Beijerinckia sp. 28-YEA-48: one gene and its partner. The protein of the gene in region 1 interacts with the protein of each later gene in a pairwise test. Links are inferred from orthologs where the notes say so. Each region holds a gene or a part of one and is shown in the gene's direction. Other genes may lie near its edges. The genes, in order: BLW50_RS24070 and BLW50_RS10145.

Region 1 (7,140 bases):
CTTGTCGCTGATCGATGCACCGGTTTCCTCGATGCGTTCGGCCGCTTCCTTGCCACGGATCGAAATGTCGAAGACGAGGGCTTCGCCGGTGGTGCGCAGACGATGGTCGACGCCGTTGAGTTGTTCCGACAGCGCGCCGGTGACTTGCTGCGAGGTTTCGCTGAGCTGGCGGGTGAACTGGTCGCCGGTCTCGGTCAGGTGGCTCAGGATGTTGGAGGAATGTTCGCTGATCTGGCCGACGATCGAATCGCCGATGCTGGCGATCGAGCTCGTCACCTGCTCGGACGAATCGGCCAGGCGCTGGCTGACGCCATCGCCGGTTTCGGTCAGGCGTGAGACGACGTTGTCGCCATGGGTGCCGATCTGGTCGATCACCGAATGCACCAAGGTCGAAATGGTCTCGGTGATCTGTGTCGAGGAATCGGTGAGGCGCTGGGTGACGCCGTCGCCCGTCTGGGCGAGGCTGGTGACAATGGACGTGCCGTGGCTGTTGATGCGCTCGACAACATTCTCGCCGAGTGTCGCCAGGGACGACGAAATCTGTTCGGACGAATCGGTCAGGCGGCGGGCGACACCTTCGCCGGTGTCGGCGAGATTGGTGACGATGGAGGTGCCGTGGCTGTTGATGCTCTCGACGATGTCCTGGCCGAGTGTCGCCAGCGACGTGGAGATCCGCTCCGAGGATTCGCTGAGGCGGCTGGTGACGCCGTCGCCGGTCGTCGTCAGGCTCGACACGATATTATTGCCGTGCGTGCCGATGCGCTCGACGATGTCGGCGCCGAGGCTTGCCAGGGAGGTGGAAATGTTGCCGGAGGCAGTGGTCAGCTTCTGGGTGACGTCGTCGCCGGTGCGGCCCAGGGTGAGATTGATCTCTTCGGCCTTGCCGCCGAGTGAGTTGGTGACGCGCGAGCCGGCATCGCTGACCGCTTCGGCCATCTTCATGCCGGCGGTCTCGAGTTCACGGGCCAGGTTTTCGTGGGCGCCTTCGATGGCGGAGCGCACGCGCTCGGCATTGCCGACGATGGCTTCGCGCTCGGAGGCCAATTCGTCGACCAGCGAGCGGACACGTCGCTCGTTGTCGGCATGGGAGCGTTCGAGATTGGCAACCTCGGAGCGCATGACGGTTTCGAGTTCGCTGGCACGCGCCAGCGCGCGCTCGATGCCATCGCCCATCGACGAGACTTCGCGGCGAATCGCCTGGGACAGAGTCACCACATGTTCGGCGGCGAAGGTCTCGGGCTGGGCGAGACGCATCACCATTTGCGACATGGCATTGGCGGTGAGGCGCATTTCCTGCGCCCGGCGCACCAGCACGCTGGCGATGAGGAAGAAGGCGATGGGACCGACCGTCGCCAGCGCGATCATCGCGGCATGGACTGAGGAGAGGGTCGCGAGTTCACCGGCGCGCGACAAGGTATAGAGATAAGAGGCGGTACCGGCGAGCCAGGCGAGCGAGGTCAGAACGGCCAAAGTCAGCGGCGTGCGGCTCGGGCGCGTCTGCAGGGATTGGAGAATCTGGCCGACCGACTGGCGGTCGTCATTGGCCGGCGCGCGCGCCGGGCTCGGTTCGGCAGTAGCCGTTTGTTGCGCGGCTGGGGTGTCGCTGGCGGGTGTGGTTGGCCGCGGCGCCGATATGGCGACCTTCGGCGCCTCTGCCTTGGGGGCGTCCACCTGGGGCGCTTCCACCTTGGGAGCCTCTGTTTTGGGGGCCTGCATCTTCGGCGGCTCGACCTTGGGCGCCTCCTTGGCCTTGGTGGCCTCTTTCGGCGAAAGCTCGTTGTCGCTCACGGACGGCAGTCGCGGCGAGAGGTCGAGCGCGAGATTGCCTATCGTCGGGAGGCCCTGGGGCGCTTCCGGTCCTGAAGACGAGGGAGTCCCCTGTGCGGGGGTCGCATGTTCCGGTTCAAGACCGAGGTTCAGGGCCTGTTCGATCGCGGACAGGGCTGCCGCTGCCGGGTCCTGAGCCTGTGGTTTCGTGGCCATTCTATCGCCTCTCGCTTCGCATCCATCGGCTTTTTCAGCCGCGCGCAGGCGCAAGGTTCACCGATGGGCCTCGGAACTCTACGCAAACGCATTAACCAATTGGTAATCTACCGCGCCGGGAGGCGGATTGAAACCAGTGTGGTCACGGAATGGTAAACAGCGTTAACGCGCCTTTTACTTACCTGGCCAACACTTGCCATGATTGGTGCCGATATATCCGGCTAGACCGGCTCTGTGGCTCCCGCCAGCGGAGCTTGGCCGACGGGAATCAAATGGATAAGGCCATGAACGTTTCAGTGTTGCGCAAACCGGACATCGGCGCCGAACAGGGCGAAGAGCGGCCGATCGACCTCGTTCACCTGGCGCGCCAGACCCTCGGCGACCGGGATCTGGAGATCGAATTGCTGCAATTGTTCGAGCGGCAGGCGGAGCAGATCATTGCCCGGTTGGCGAGCGACACAGGCGGCGCCGAGCGGCGCTGGCGGCTGGATTTGGCGCATACGCTGAAAGGGTCGGCCCGGGCGATCGGCGCCACCCAGGTCGCCAATGCGGCGCAACACTATGAAAACGTTCTGGCTTCGACGCGGGACGAGACGCAGATCACCGCCGTGCGCGAGGCGCTGGTCAAGACCGTCGATGTCGCTCGGCAGGCGATTCGCCGGCTGCTCGCCGATTCGTAAGCTCGGCGTCCTTCTCTCTTTCATTAAAATAGAAACAGGCCTCGCCAAAACGGCCGGGATTGTCTAGAACCCCAGCCTGGAACCTGGCTTGGGTTCTAATCTGTTGTTTTAACACATTTTCCTGACGCGAACGGATCTTCATTTCGCTCGAAAATGCTCTGCAACCGCGCCGGCGCGTCAGTGTCCGGATTACGTTTGGACACAGGATTATGCCGAAAATCACATTTATCGATGCGGCTGGCACGGCGCGGACGGTCGAGGCCGATCTCGGTTCGACGGTGATGGAAACCGCCATCCGGAACAATGTGCCCGGGATCGATGCGGAATGCGGCGGCGCCTGCGCCTGCGCCACCTGCCATGTTTATGTGGACGACGCCTGGATCGAAAAACTGCCAAAGGCTGGATCGATCGAGGAAGACATGCTCGATTTCGCCTATGACGTGCGCCCCGGTTCGCGCCTGTCCTGCCAGATCAAGGTGACCAACGAAATCGACGGCCTGAAGGTCTCGACCCCCGATCAGCAAGGCTGAGGGCTGCCGACGATCGTGCGTTGGCGTCGGCGCGCGCCAATTGAACACCCAATCTATGTGATAAATCGCAATTGATGGCTTTGGAGCGTTAAAATAGGACGCGACACTTCTAGTCGCTCCGCCGAGAGTGGTATTGGGAATGATAGGCCCAATACGGGAGAGAGAATTCCATGCCGGATGTGGTCAAGACCGATGTCGTGATCGTGGGCGCCGGGCCTGTTGGCCTGTTCGCCGTGTTCGAACTGGGCCTTCTCGATATCAAATGTCATCTCATCGATATTCTGCCCAAGCCCGGCGGCCAGTGCGCCGAGCTTTATCCAGAGAAGCCGATCTACGACATTCCTGGCTTTCCGATGATCACCGGCCAGGGTCTCACCGACAATCTGATGAAGCAGATCGGGCCCTTCGCGCCGCAGTTTCATTTCAACGAAATGGTCGAGCAGGTTGAGCCGATTGGCACGCCCGAGGCGCCGCTGTTTCGTATTCACACCAATGGCGATCAGGTGTTCGAAGCCAAGGTGATCATGATCGCCGCCGGTGGCGGTTCGTTCCAGCCGAAGAAGCCGCCGATCGCCGGCATTGATGCCTATGAAGGCAAGTCGATCCATTATGCGGTGCGCAAGATGGAAGCGATGCGCGGCAAGCGTATCCTGATTGTCGGTGGCGGCGATTCAGCGCTCGACTGGACTTTGAATCTGCAACCGGTCGCCGAGCGCGTCACCTTGTTGCATCGGCGCGATGATTTCCGCGCCGCGCCGCATTCGGTCAACGGCATGCGCGAACTCGTCGCCAGCGGCAAGATGGATTTGATGATCGGCCAGGTGATGGGCTTGAAGGGCGAGGACGGCGTACTCACCCATGCCACCGTGCGCGGCAACGACAATCAGACGAGTGACGTCGCCGCCGATGTGATGATGCCGTTCTTCGGCCTGACGATGAAACTTGGTCCCATCGCCGACTGGGGCATTCATCTCAACGAGAATCTGATCCCGGTCGGCACCGAGACGTTCGAGACCGATGTGCCGGGCATTTTCGCCGTTGGCGACATCAACAGCTATCCCGGCAAGCTCAAACTCATTCTCTCGGGCTTTCACGAAGTGGCGCTCGCGGCCCAGAAGGCGCATCGCTACGTCTATCCCGATAAGAAGCTCACCTTCCAGTACACGACGTCATCGACGAGTCTGCAGAAGAAGCTGGGTGTGAGCTGACAACAGATCAGATCAAGCGAAGCGTCGGCGCGCGTCGAGACCGAGGCCTCGGCCGACGGCGCCGAACATGTCGCCGGAGGCGAGATCGTCGCGCTGCAGCAGTTGCGAGACTTCCTTTTGCACCGCTGGCATCAGCGAGCTGCCGCCGGTCATAAACACGGTGTCGATTTGATCGCGCTTCAGGCCCGCGTCTTTGAGGGTTGCTGAAATCGCCTCGATAATGCGCGTGACACCCGGCGCGACTGCTTTGGCCATGCCCATGCGACTCAGCGCAATGCGGAGATCGGGCACGAATCGATGGAGATCGACCGTAGTTTTGGCGTTGGCGGTGAGATCGATCTTCGCTCGTTCCACGGTTTCGATCAGACGATGGCCGTCGTGCTGTTCGAGGATCTGCAGGAGCCGATCGAACTTTTCCCGTTCTTCTGATTCCCGCCGCAGCGAACGCACCGTCGATAGGGTCGTCTGGTTATAGAGGAAGTTGATCCGCGACCAGGTCGAAAGATCGAGGAACAGCGCGCGCGGCACTTCAAGCTTCTTCTCGCCATAATGCGAGCCGAGACCGAAATGCGGCATCACATAATGCATCGATAACATGCGATCGAAATCGGTGCCGCCAATGCGGATACCGCGATTGGCGAGAATGTCGCCGCTGCGATCGGCTTTCCGGGCCCGCTCTGGTGAAACGCGCACGACGGAAAAGTCGGCGGTGCCGCCGCCGATGTCGACGATCAGCACCAGCTCCTCGGCGCTTACGCTGCTTTCATATTCGAGCGCGGCAGCGATCGGCTCGAATTGAAAACCGATATGTTTGAAGCCGCGCTTGCGTGTCGCCGCCTCAAGGTCGTCCTGCGCCTGCCGGTCGGCGTCGGCGTCACCCTCGATGAACTGCACGGGGCGGCCAAGCACCACAGCGTCGAGTTCCTGCTCGATGAACTGTTCGCCATGCGTCTTGAGATGGCCGATGAACAGGCCCAGCACATCGGACAGGGCGAGGTTCTGTTTCTGCAGCCGTGTCTTTTCGTGAAACAGGCCGTAACCGAGGATGCTCTTGAGAGCGCGCATCAGGCGGCCAGGTTCGTGATCGGTGTAATCACGGATGGCGCGGCGGCCAAACAGCGGTCCTTCGGAAAAGCTGAAGAAAATCGCGCTCGGAATGGTCTCGTGCGCGCCTTCGACCGGCGCGAGCTTGATGTCGTTGCCGTGGGGCACGGCAACAGTGGAATTCGACGTGCCGAAATCGATACCGCAATAGCGCGGTTGCGCCATTTTCGTCTGCATGATCACCCGAATGGAGTTGACGGCTCGCCTCGTTGATGCGGGCGGCGCCAGGCGCATTTTTTAAGCGAAGCGGATCGCGTTCGCGTGCGGAAAATGCGCGGAAATGAAAGAGCGGGAGCTTTAGCCGATGGGGCGTGGCCTGACAACTCGTCAGCGGCCGTTTTGGCCTGCGGCTTGCGGTCTTTCTTCGTGTTTTTCTTTCAAACTTTCTTGCTGCCTTTCTTTCTGTCTTTCTTGCGGCCAGCGCTGCAGGGCCGCATGGCCGATTTCTGTCAGGGCATAAATGCCGCGCTCAGTGCGCGCGAACCAGCCGTAGTAATTGTCGCGCAGGATCTGTGCGGCTTTGGGCGCGTTGGGGCGCAGATCGCGCGGCCGCAGGGGACCGGGGACCAGGGCCGCGGCGCAGATCAAAGCTTCCTGCCGATAGGCGGTCATCACCGGTGCGCGGGTGCTGCCGCCGACGGCGGGATCGCCCTGGCGGCGGCGATGTTCCTCGACCAGCCGGGCGCGCTTGCGGGTATCCTTGCGCGGCATGGGTGCTACGGGGCTGACGAGGACACTGACATCGCCGGCCTGCGAGACGCCAAGCATGCCAAAGCCGAGGCGGCGACAGAGATTGCGGAAACGTGCGTCGCTTTCCCGGCCGTTGCCACGCAGGGATGTACGCGCCACCAGCCAGACCTCGTCGGCGGCCGCGGCGCGGTCGACCGCTTGCAGCACCAGTTCGAGATTGAACGACAGTTTCAGTTCGCCAATGACGACGATGGGCGGCTCGCCGTCCTTCAGCGCCACCAGATCGCAATTGCCGATCTCACCTTTGACCGTGAAGCCCAGGTCTTCGAGAAAATGCTTCACAGGCAGATAGAGCGAGGTCTCGGGCACCGGCAGTCCATTGATGGGTGGCCATTGATCGGTGGCAAGTGATCCGTGGCAATTGATCCGTGGCTTGGGGCCGGCACGCCTAGCGAATCACCGGCTGGCTGAAACTACCACGTCGCGATTTCGCCCTAGGATACCCGGGCGCTGCGGAACCGGCGGCGATCCAAGCTGGCGACGTCGGCTGGCGGGGCTGGGCGCGCGGGCACGGTGCTCAGCAAGGCCGGACTGAACAGGCGGTAGGTGTTGCGGCCAGAGGCTTTCGCGGCATAAAGGGCGGCATCGGCCTGGGTGAAAAGCTCGCTGGCTTGGCGGGTGCCGACACAAGCGACTCCCACCGAGGCGCCGATTTGAAACGAGCGGTCGGCGTATCTGATCGGTTGGCTGATGGCTTCGACGATCCGTTCCGCCGTTGTGTCGATGTCGGTTTGCGCGCAGGTGGCGCTCAACAGCACGGCGAATTCGTCACCGCCGATGCGCGCCACGAAATCGCCCTCACCGCAGATGCTTTTCAGGCGTATGGCGGCTTCTTTGAGGCATTCGTCGCCGAGCGCGTGGCCGAAAAGATCGTTGATCTGTTTG
Region 2 (7,205 bases), 3.0 Mb from region 1 along the record:
ACATCAAGCCGGACACCGTGCACATCATGGCCCAGGGCCGCATCATCAAGACGGGCGGCCCCGAACTGGCGCTCGAACTCGAAAAGCACGGCTACCGCGACTTCGTCGCCGACGCGGCGTGAGGGTATCATGGCCGTGCAATTGCAGACTGTAAGGACGCCGGCCGAGGAAGCCATTCTGGCGCGCCTCGCCGAGAGCGGCCGCCGTAACACCCAGACCCGCGACAAGGCCGTGGCGCGGCTGCGCGCCGGCGGCTTGCCGAACCGGCGCGTCGAATCCTGGCACTACACCGATCTGCGCACCCTGATGCGCGATGCGCCGCCGCCGTTCGAAGCCTTCACCGACGATCTCGTCGCTGAGGCGATGCGGATGCCGATGGCTTTGACGTTGAAGGATGCGGCGCACGTTCTGTTCGTCAACGGCCGCTTCGTTCGCCATGCCGGCGCGCTGGAAGTGGTCGATGCGGACACTGGCGATCAGCCCGCGGCTGCTGGCGATGCCTATGGCGATGACGGGGCCGTGGCCTTGCATCGTGCCTTCGCCGGGCGCACCACGACTTTGCGCGTGCCGCCGGCCCATCGCAGCGTCGTCCATCTCGATTTCCGCGAGATCGGCGCAGAGGCTTTCTCGACATTTCCCCATCTGGTGATCGAAGTGGTCGAGGGCGCCGATGTGCTCGTCCTCGAAACCCATCGCGGTCCCGATGAGCTCAGCTATCAGACCCACGCGCTGATCGAATTCCATGTCGCGCCGTCGGCGCGCGTCGAACATGTGCGGGTCAATGAAGCGGGCAACCGCGCGCTCAGCCTGTCGACATTAGGCGTCGAGCTGGCCGCGCGCGCCACTTTCCAGTCGTTCTCACTGTCGTCGGGCGCTGGCGTTTCGCGCCATCAGATTTTCCTGCGCAGCCTCGGCGAGCACGCCAAGATTGGCCTCCATGGCGCCACGCTGCTGCGCGACCGCCAGCACGCGGACACGACCCTGGTGGTCGATCACACCGCGCCGCGCTGCGAGAGCCGCGAATTCTATCGCTACATTGTCGATGATGCGGCGACGGGCGTTTTTCAGGGCAAGATCGTTGTGCAGCCCAATGCGCAGAAGACCGACGGCGGCATGAAATCGCAGACCATCCTGCTGTCCGACACGGCGGCGATGAACAACAAGCCGGAGTTGGAAATCTTCGCCGACGACGTGATCTGCGGCCATGGCGCCACCTGCGGCTCCTTGAACGAAAATCATCTCTTCTATGCCCATGCGCGTGGCATTCCGCCGGCCGAGGCCGAGGCGCTGCTGCTCGAAGCGTTCGCTGGAGAAGCCATCGACCGGGTGGGCGATGAACTGGTGCGTGAACAGCTCATGGATAAGGTGCGCGCCTGGCTCGCGCAGCGCGTGAAATCATGAATACGCGGGTGCAGCCTTACGACGTCATGAAAGTGCGTCAGGATTTTCCGATCCTGAACGAGCGTCCCTATGGCAAGCCGCTTGTCTATCTCGACAATGGCGCCTCGGCCCAGAAGCCGCGTCAGGTGCTCGACCGCATGCGCCATGCCTATGAGCATGAATATGCCAACGTCCATCGTGGCCTGCATTACCTCGCCAATGCGGCGACGGAAGCCTATGAGACGGCGCGCGAGCGCACGCGGGCTTTTCTCAATGCGGGCTCGACCGAAGAGATCATCTTCACCCGCAGCGCCACCCAGGCGCTGAACCTGGTCGCCAGCTCCTTCGGTCGGGCCCATATCGGCCCGGGCGATGAGATCGTCCTGTCGATCATGGAGCATCACTCCAACATCGTGCCCTGGCATTTCCATCGCGAGCGCAATGGCGCCGTGCTGAAATGGGTGGGCATCGACGACGACGGCAATTTCCTGCTCGATGAGTTCGAGAAGGCGCTGACGCCGCGCACCAAGATTGTCGCGATCACCCATATGTCGAACGTGCTCGGCACCATCGTGCCGATCAAGAAGGTGATCGAGATCGCCCATGCGCGCGGCATTCCGGTGCTGATCGATGGCTCGCAGGGCGCCGTGCATCTGAACGTCGACGTGCGCGACCTCGATGCCGATTTCTACATCGTCACCGGCCACAAGCTTTATGGCCCGACGGGCATCGGCGTGCTCTACGGCAAGCGCAAGTGGCTGGAAGCCCTGCCGCCGTTCGAAGGCGGCGGCGAGATGATCGAGACGGTGAGCATGGACACCGTCACCTATAACGAGCCGCCGCATCGCTTCGAGGCCGGCACGCCGCCGATCGTCCAGGCCATCGGGCTTGGCGCCGCGCTCGACTATATGGATGGGCTCGGCCGCGACGCTATCCGCGCCCATGAGGACGCCCTGTGCGACTATGCGCTGGAGCGCCTGTCGCGCATCAATTCCCTGCGCATTTTCGGCCGGGCGCGGGAGCGGGGCGCGATCATTTCCTTCGAGATGAAGGGCGCCCATGCCCATGACGTCGCCACGGTCATCGACCGGGCCGGCGTTGCCGTGCGGGCCGGCACCCATTGCGCCATGCCGCTCCTGAGCCGCTATGGCGTCACGTCCACGTGTCGTGCCTCATTCGGTCTGTACAACACGATGGACGAGGTCGATGCTTTGGCCGAAGCGCTGCTGAAAGCGCAGTCCATGTTTTCGTAGCTCTTAGAAAGCCTTATTTTTATAGTAGATCTGCTCGCAGAAGGTGTCCGATGACCAATACCTTGCCCGCCCAGAAGCAGGACAGCGAAGACCAGCCGAACCGGCCGGATCTGACGCTCGATCCGGGCATCCCGCCGGAAGAGCTGGAGCGGCTCACCGAGGATATCATTGCGGCGTTGAAAACCGTGTTCGACCCGGAAATCCCGGTCGATATCTACGAACTTGGCCTGATCTATAAAGTGGCGGTGGGTGAAAGCCGCCAGGTCGAGATCGACATGACGCTGACGGCGCCGGGCTGCCCGGTGGCTGGTGAAATGCCGAAATGGGTCGAGGATGCGGTCTCGACCGTGAACGGCGTGTCCGGCGTCAATGTCTCGATGGTTTTCGATCCGGCTTGGGATCAGAGCCGCATGTCGGACGAGGCCAAAGTCGCCCTCGATATGTGGTGAGGGGCAGTTTTGAACGATGAAAGGTCTAAATCATAGGCCCTGACATCGGCTCAATGGCTCCCTATATTAAGCGTGAGATTCTTTCCCCGGGCCTTGAACCCGGCCGGAGGATGAAATGGTGAATGCAACAGTGGCCGCGAGGCCGAGACCCAAGGTGATGACATTGACGGACGCCGCTGCCGAGCGCGTTCGCGAGATCATGATCCAAGCTGAAACGCCGGTGGCCGCTCTGCGCGTCGGCGTTAAGAACGGCGGTTGCGCCGGCATGTCTTACACGATGGATTGGACCAACGAGATTGGCCGTTTCGACGAAGTGGTCGAGGCCAAGGGCGTCAAGGTCATCGTCGATCCCAAAGCGGTGCTGTTCCTCCTCGGCACTGAAATGGATTTCAAGATCGACAAGCTGTCGTCAGGCTTCGTCTTCAACAATCCCAACCAGACCTCGGCCTGCGGCTGTGGCGAGAGCGTCGCGCTGACGCCGGCCAAGCTCGACGACTGACCATGTCAGGGCAGACGGAACTCGAAGATCTGTTCCGTCCCTTTGGCCCCGTCGCCATCAAGCGCATGTTTGGCGGCCACGGCATTTATGCCGATGGCCTGATGTTCGCGCTGGAAGCCGGCGGCGAAGTCTATCTCAAGGTCGATGCGGAGAGCCTGCCGCAGTTCGAGGCCGCGAGCCTGCCGGCCTTTACCTATGAGACCAAGCACGGTCGGCAACACTCGATGTCTTATTACCTGCTGCCGGCCACGGCCTATGACGATGACGAAGTGCTGAAGCACTGGGCGGCGCTGGGCTTTGCCGCGGCGCGTCGCGCCGGTAGCGCCAAGAAAGTCGCGCCGAAGAAGGCTGTAGCGAAGAAGATCGCGTCGAAGAAGGCCGTTCCGAAAAAGCGGAAAGCCGCCTCGGGCACCACGCGCTAGAGCGCTTCATGCTTTGACGGAACATTGGTGACCGTCATTGCGAGCGCAGCGAAGCAATCCAGGGCCACAGGCATTTCTTGCCGTTTCAGCACATGCCCCTGGATTGCTTCGTCGCTGCGCTCCTCGCAATGACGCAGCGAAATACTCTAGCCCCCTGAGTTCTTTCCGTAGTCCCACGGATGAGGCATTTTGGCCTAAGCTCCAAAATAACGCTCAGACTCTAATTTGATGCATTGACGCTTAAATGTAGCTTTGGCTACATTCGCCGCGCTTGCCAAAGGAGGTCTGTGTGAGGGGCGTGTCGTTTCGTTGTGAGGATGTGCAGAAGCTTTCGCGTTTTTGTCGTCATTTCAGGCCTGAAAAAGCACTGCTGCTTTCAACGCTGATGACCCCGATGATGGAGCCGGCCTGGGCGCAAAGCGTGCAGCTCCCCGAAATCGTCATCGAAGCCGGGCGGCTGTCGTCGCGCGAGGGCGATGGCAAGGACGATCAAGGCAAGCTCACGGTCGTCGAGGGCACTTTCGTTCCGGTGACCGTGGTGAGCCGGGACGAAGTCGAGCGCAACGCCGGCCGGACGCTCGGCGACCAGCTGCAGTTTCAGCCGGGGATCACCACATCAGGCTTCGCGCCGGGCAGTGCCTCGCGGCCGATCATCCGCGGGCTCGACACCTATCGCGTCCGCATCCAGGAAAATGGCGTCGGCGTCCAAGACGCCTCGGATCTCGGCGAAGACCATGCCGTCCCGGTGGACCCGATGGCCATCCAGCAGATCGAAGTCATTCGCGGGCCGGCCTCGCTGCGCTTTGGTTCGGGCGCGATCGGCGGTGTCGTCAGCGCCGTCAACAATCGCATTCCCTTGCCCTCGACGCCCGAGGGTGTGACCGGCCAAACCCGCCTCGGGGTCACGTCGGTCGATCGCGGTGTTGAAGCAGGCCAGAGCGTCACTATGCGGCAAGGGCAGTTCGCCGTGCATTACGATGGCTTTGCCCGACGCACGCAAGACTATCAGACGCCGCTCGGCCGACAGTTCAACAGCTTCACCAATACTCACGGCTTCTCGCTCGGCGGCTCTTATTTCTTCGACAATGGCTTTGTCGGCGCCAATGTCAGCCGCACGAAAAGTCTCTATGGCATCCCCGGCTTGTCTTCCTATGTCGATCGCTCCCGCATCGATATGGAGCAGACGAAACTCTCGCTGCGCGGCGAGCTGCGGCCGGAGGCATCAGTGATCGAAGCGATCCGGTTTTGGGCCGGTGGCTCGCTCTATAGCCATGACGAGAACGGCCTGCAGCCGTTTGGCGGCTTTGGCACCAATCTCACCTTCCGCAACAAGGAATTGGAAACGCGCACCGAAGTGCTGTTTCAGCCCCTGGCGACGAGCCTGGGCGAACTCTCGATCGCGACCGGCGTTCAGGCTGGCATGCAGGAGGTTTCGGCCACGGGCGAGGCGGCGCTTCTGGCGCCGTCCACCACGAAATCGCTTGCTGCCTATGCGTTTGGAACGCTGAGCGTCACCGAGACGACCCGCCTGCAGCTGGCTGGTCGTGTCGAACATGCGTCTATCAAAGGCACGGCGGCGACATTCCCCGGCGATTACCTCGGCGCTTCAGGGATGCCGACAGAATTTGGGATCTCCAAGCAGTTCACGCCGATGAGCGCCAGCTTTGGCATTCTGCAAGACCTGCCACTCGACTTTGTCGCGTCCGCCACCGTGACCTATGCGCAGCGCGCGCCGCGCATCAACGAGCTTGCCTCGAAAGGCGCGCATGATGCGCCCGGCACGTTCGATATCGGCAATCCGAACCTGACCAAGGAAATCGGCAAGACAATCGAGATTGGCTTGCGCCGTGCGGTCGGTCCGTTGCGCTTCGATGCATCGCTCTACCAGACCGCGTTCACCGGCTTCATCTACAAGCGCCTCACCGGCAACAGTTGCGTCGATACGTTCGCCACCTGCGTGCCGGGCATCATTCCCGGCGATCTCAAACAGATTGTCTATGGCCAGCAGGACGCGACGTTTCGTGGCTTTGAAGTGAAGGCGCAATATGACGTCGGAGAGCTTGGCGCAGGGCAGTGGGGTGTCGAGGGCCAGTATGATGTGGTGCGGGCCCGTTTCGCCAATGGCATGGCGGTGCCTCGCATTCCGCCGCAGCGTCTCGGCGGCGGTGTTTTCTGGCGCTCGGACAATTGGTTTGCACGCACCAACTACATTCGCGCCTTCGCGCAGCGGACGATCGCGGCCAATGAAACGCCGACGCCAGGCTATAATCTGCTCAATGCCGAACTGACCTATCGCTATAAGCCGGAGTCTTCCTGGCTCCGCGAGATCACGTTCGGGCTCGTCGGCAGCAATCTTCTGAACGTGCAAATGCGCAATCACGTGTCGTTCCGCAAGGACGAGGTATTGATGCCGGGGCGCAGCGTGCGGGCATTCCTGACCGCGAACTTCTAGAGCATCGACTTAACGGCGCGGTTCCTTGAACACGGCGCAAAGGTCGCGCGCCAGCGGCGAGAGCGCGACGTTGCGGCGCGACAGAATGCCGATGGTGCGGGAGATGCGCGGGCGGCTGAGCGGCAGGATGGCGACATCCTTGGCGTTCAGCGCATCCACCGCGCTTTGCGGCATGATCGTCAGCCCAAGACCTTCGCGCACCAGCCGGAAGGCCGTGATCGTGTGCTGCACCTCATAAGCCCAGTTCGGCGTCTCGCTGCGATTGCCGAGGGCTTGATCGACGATGAAGCGATTGGCCGTCTGCGGATTGACGCGAATGAGCTTCTCTTTGACGAGGTCGCCCCAAGTAATCTGCTTGCGCTTGGCGAAAGCATGGCTCGCCGGGCACACCGCCACATAATCTTCGCTGAACAATGTCTCGGTCACCAGATCATGATTGCCGGCGGCGATAATGGTCAGGCCGAATTCGACGGTGCCATTGGCGACCAGCGCGCCGATCTCGTTGGCCGAGGTATCGACGACGCTGACGGTGACATCGGGATGGCGCGCATCGAAGATCCGCAGCGCTTGGGGCAGCAGATCCATGGCGATGGTTGGCAGGCAGGCAAGCGATAGCTTCTGCCGCTTGACCACGGCCTGAGTGCGAACCCGTTCCAGTTCGGCGTCCATGCCCGCGAGCATGCCTTTGATCTTGGGCAGCAGCGTCGCGCCCTCATCGGTCAGCACGACATCGCGGTGCGAGCGCCGGAA

What was found.
Region 2: the proteins of BLW50_RS24070 (region 1) and BLW50_RS10145 interact in binary tests that used the Escherichia coli proteins (3 or more experiments, as listed by UniProt). The link is inferred for Beijerinckia sp. 28-YEA-48 from one-to-one orthologs.

Annotation. Positions count from the first base shown.
Region 1 is NZ_FNSI01000001.1:5,134,572-5,141,711, forward strand. What follows is about bases 1,598-4,532. They hold BLW50_RS24070 (2Fe-2S iron-sulfur cluster-binding protein), read left to right. Parts: upstream 1,598-2,872; coding sequence 2,873-3,193; downstream 3,194-4,532. Other genes in these bases: BLW50_RS24060 (apolipoprotein A-IV repeat region-like domain-containing protein), read right to left, coding at 1,598-1,983; BLW50_RS24065 (Hpt domain-containing protein), read left to right, coding at 2,268-2,663; BLW50_RS24075 (NAD(P)/FAD-dependent oxidoreductase), read left to right, coding at 3,364-4,401; BLW50_RS24080 (Hsp70 family protein), read right to left, coding at 4,414-4,532. Outside these bases: more of BLW50_RS24060, read right to left, coding at 1-1,597; more of BLW50_RS24080, read right to left, coding at 4,533-5,670; BLW50_RS24085 (DUF2161 domain-containing phosphodiesterase), read right to left, coding at 5,833-6,564; BLW50_RS24090 (diguanylate cyclase domain-containing protein), read right to left, coding at 6,690-7,140. UniProt on the Escherichia coli protein: Ferredoxin are iron-sulfur proteins that transfer electrons in a wide variety of metabolic reactions. Although the function of this ferredoxin is unknown it is probable that it has a role as a cellular electron transfer protein.
Region 2 is NZ_FNSI01000001.1:2,143,525-2,150,729, reverse strand. Bases 1,890-4,889 are described here. They hold BLW50_RS10145 (HesB/IscA family protein), read left to right. Parts: upstream 1,890-3,197; coding sequence 3,198-3,581; downstream 3,582-4,889. Other genes in these bases: BLW50_RS10135 (TonB-dependent receptor), read left to right, coding at 4,398-4,889; BLW50_RS10140 (TfoX/Sxy family protein), read left to right, coding at 3,584-4,003; BLW50_RS10150 (SUF system Fe-S cluster assembly protein), read left to right, coding at 2,684-3,082; BLW50_RS10155 (cysteine desulfurase), read left to right, coding at 1,890-2,633. Outside these bases: Fe-S cluster assembly ATPase SufC, read left to right, coding at 1-122; Fe-S cluster assembly protein SufD, read left to right, coding at 130-1,401; more of BLW50_RS10155, read left to right, coding at 1,398-1,889; more of BLW50_RS10135, read left to right, coding at 4,890-6,455; BLW50_RS10130 (LysR family transcriptional regulator), read right to left, coding at 6,465-7,205. UniProt on the Escherichia coli protein: Is able to transfer iron-sulfur clusters to apo-ferredoxin. Multiple cycles of [2Fe2S] cluster formation and transfer are observed, suggesting that IscA acts catalytically.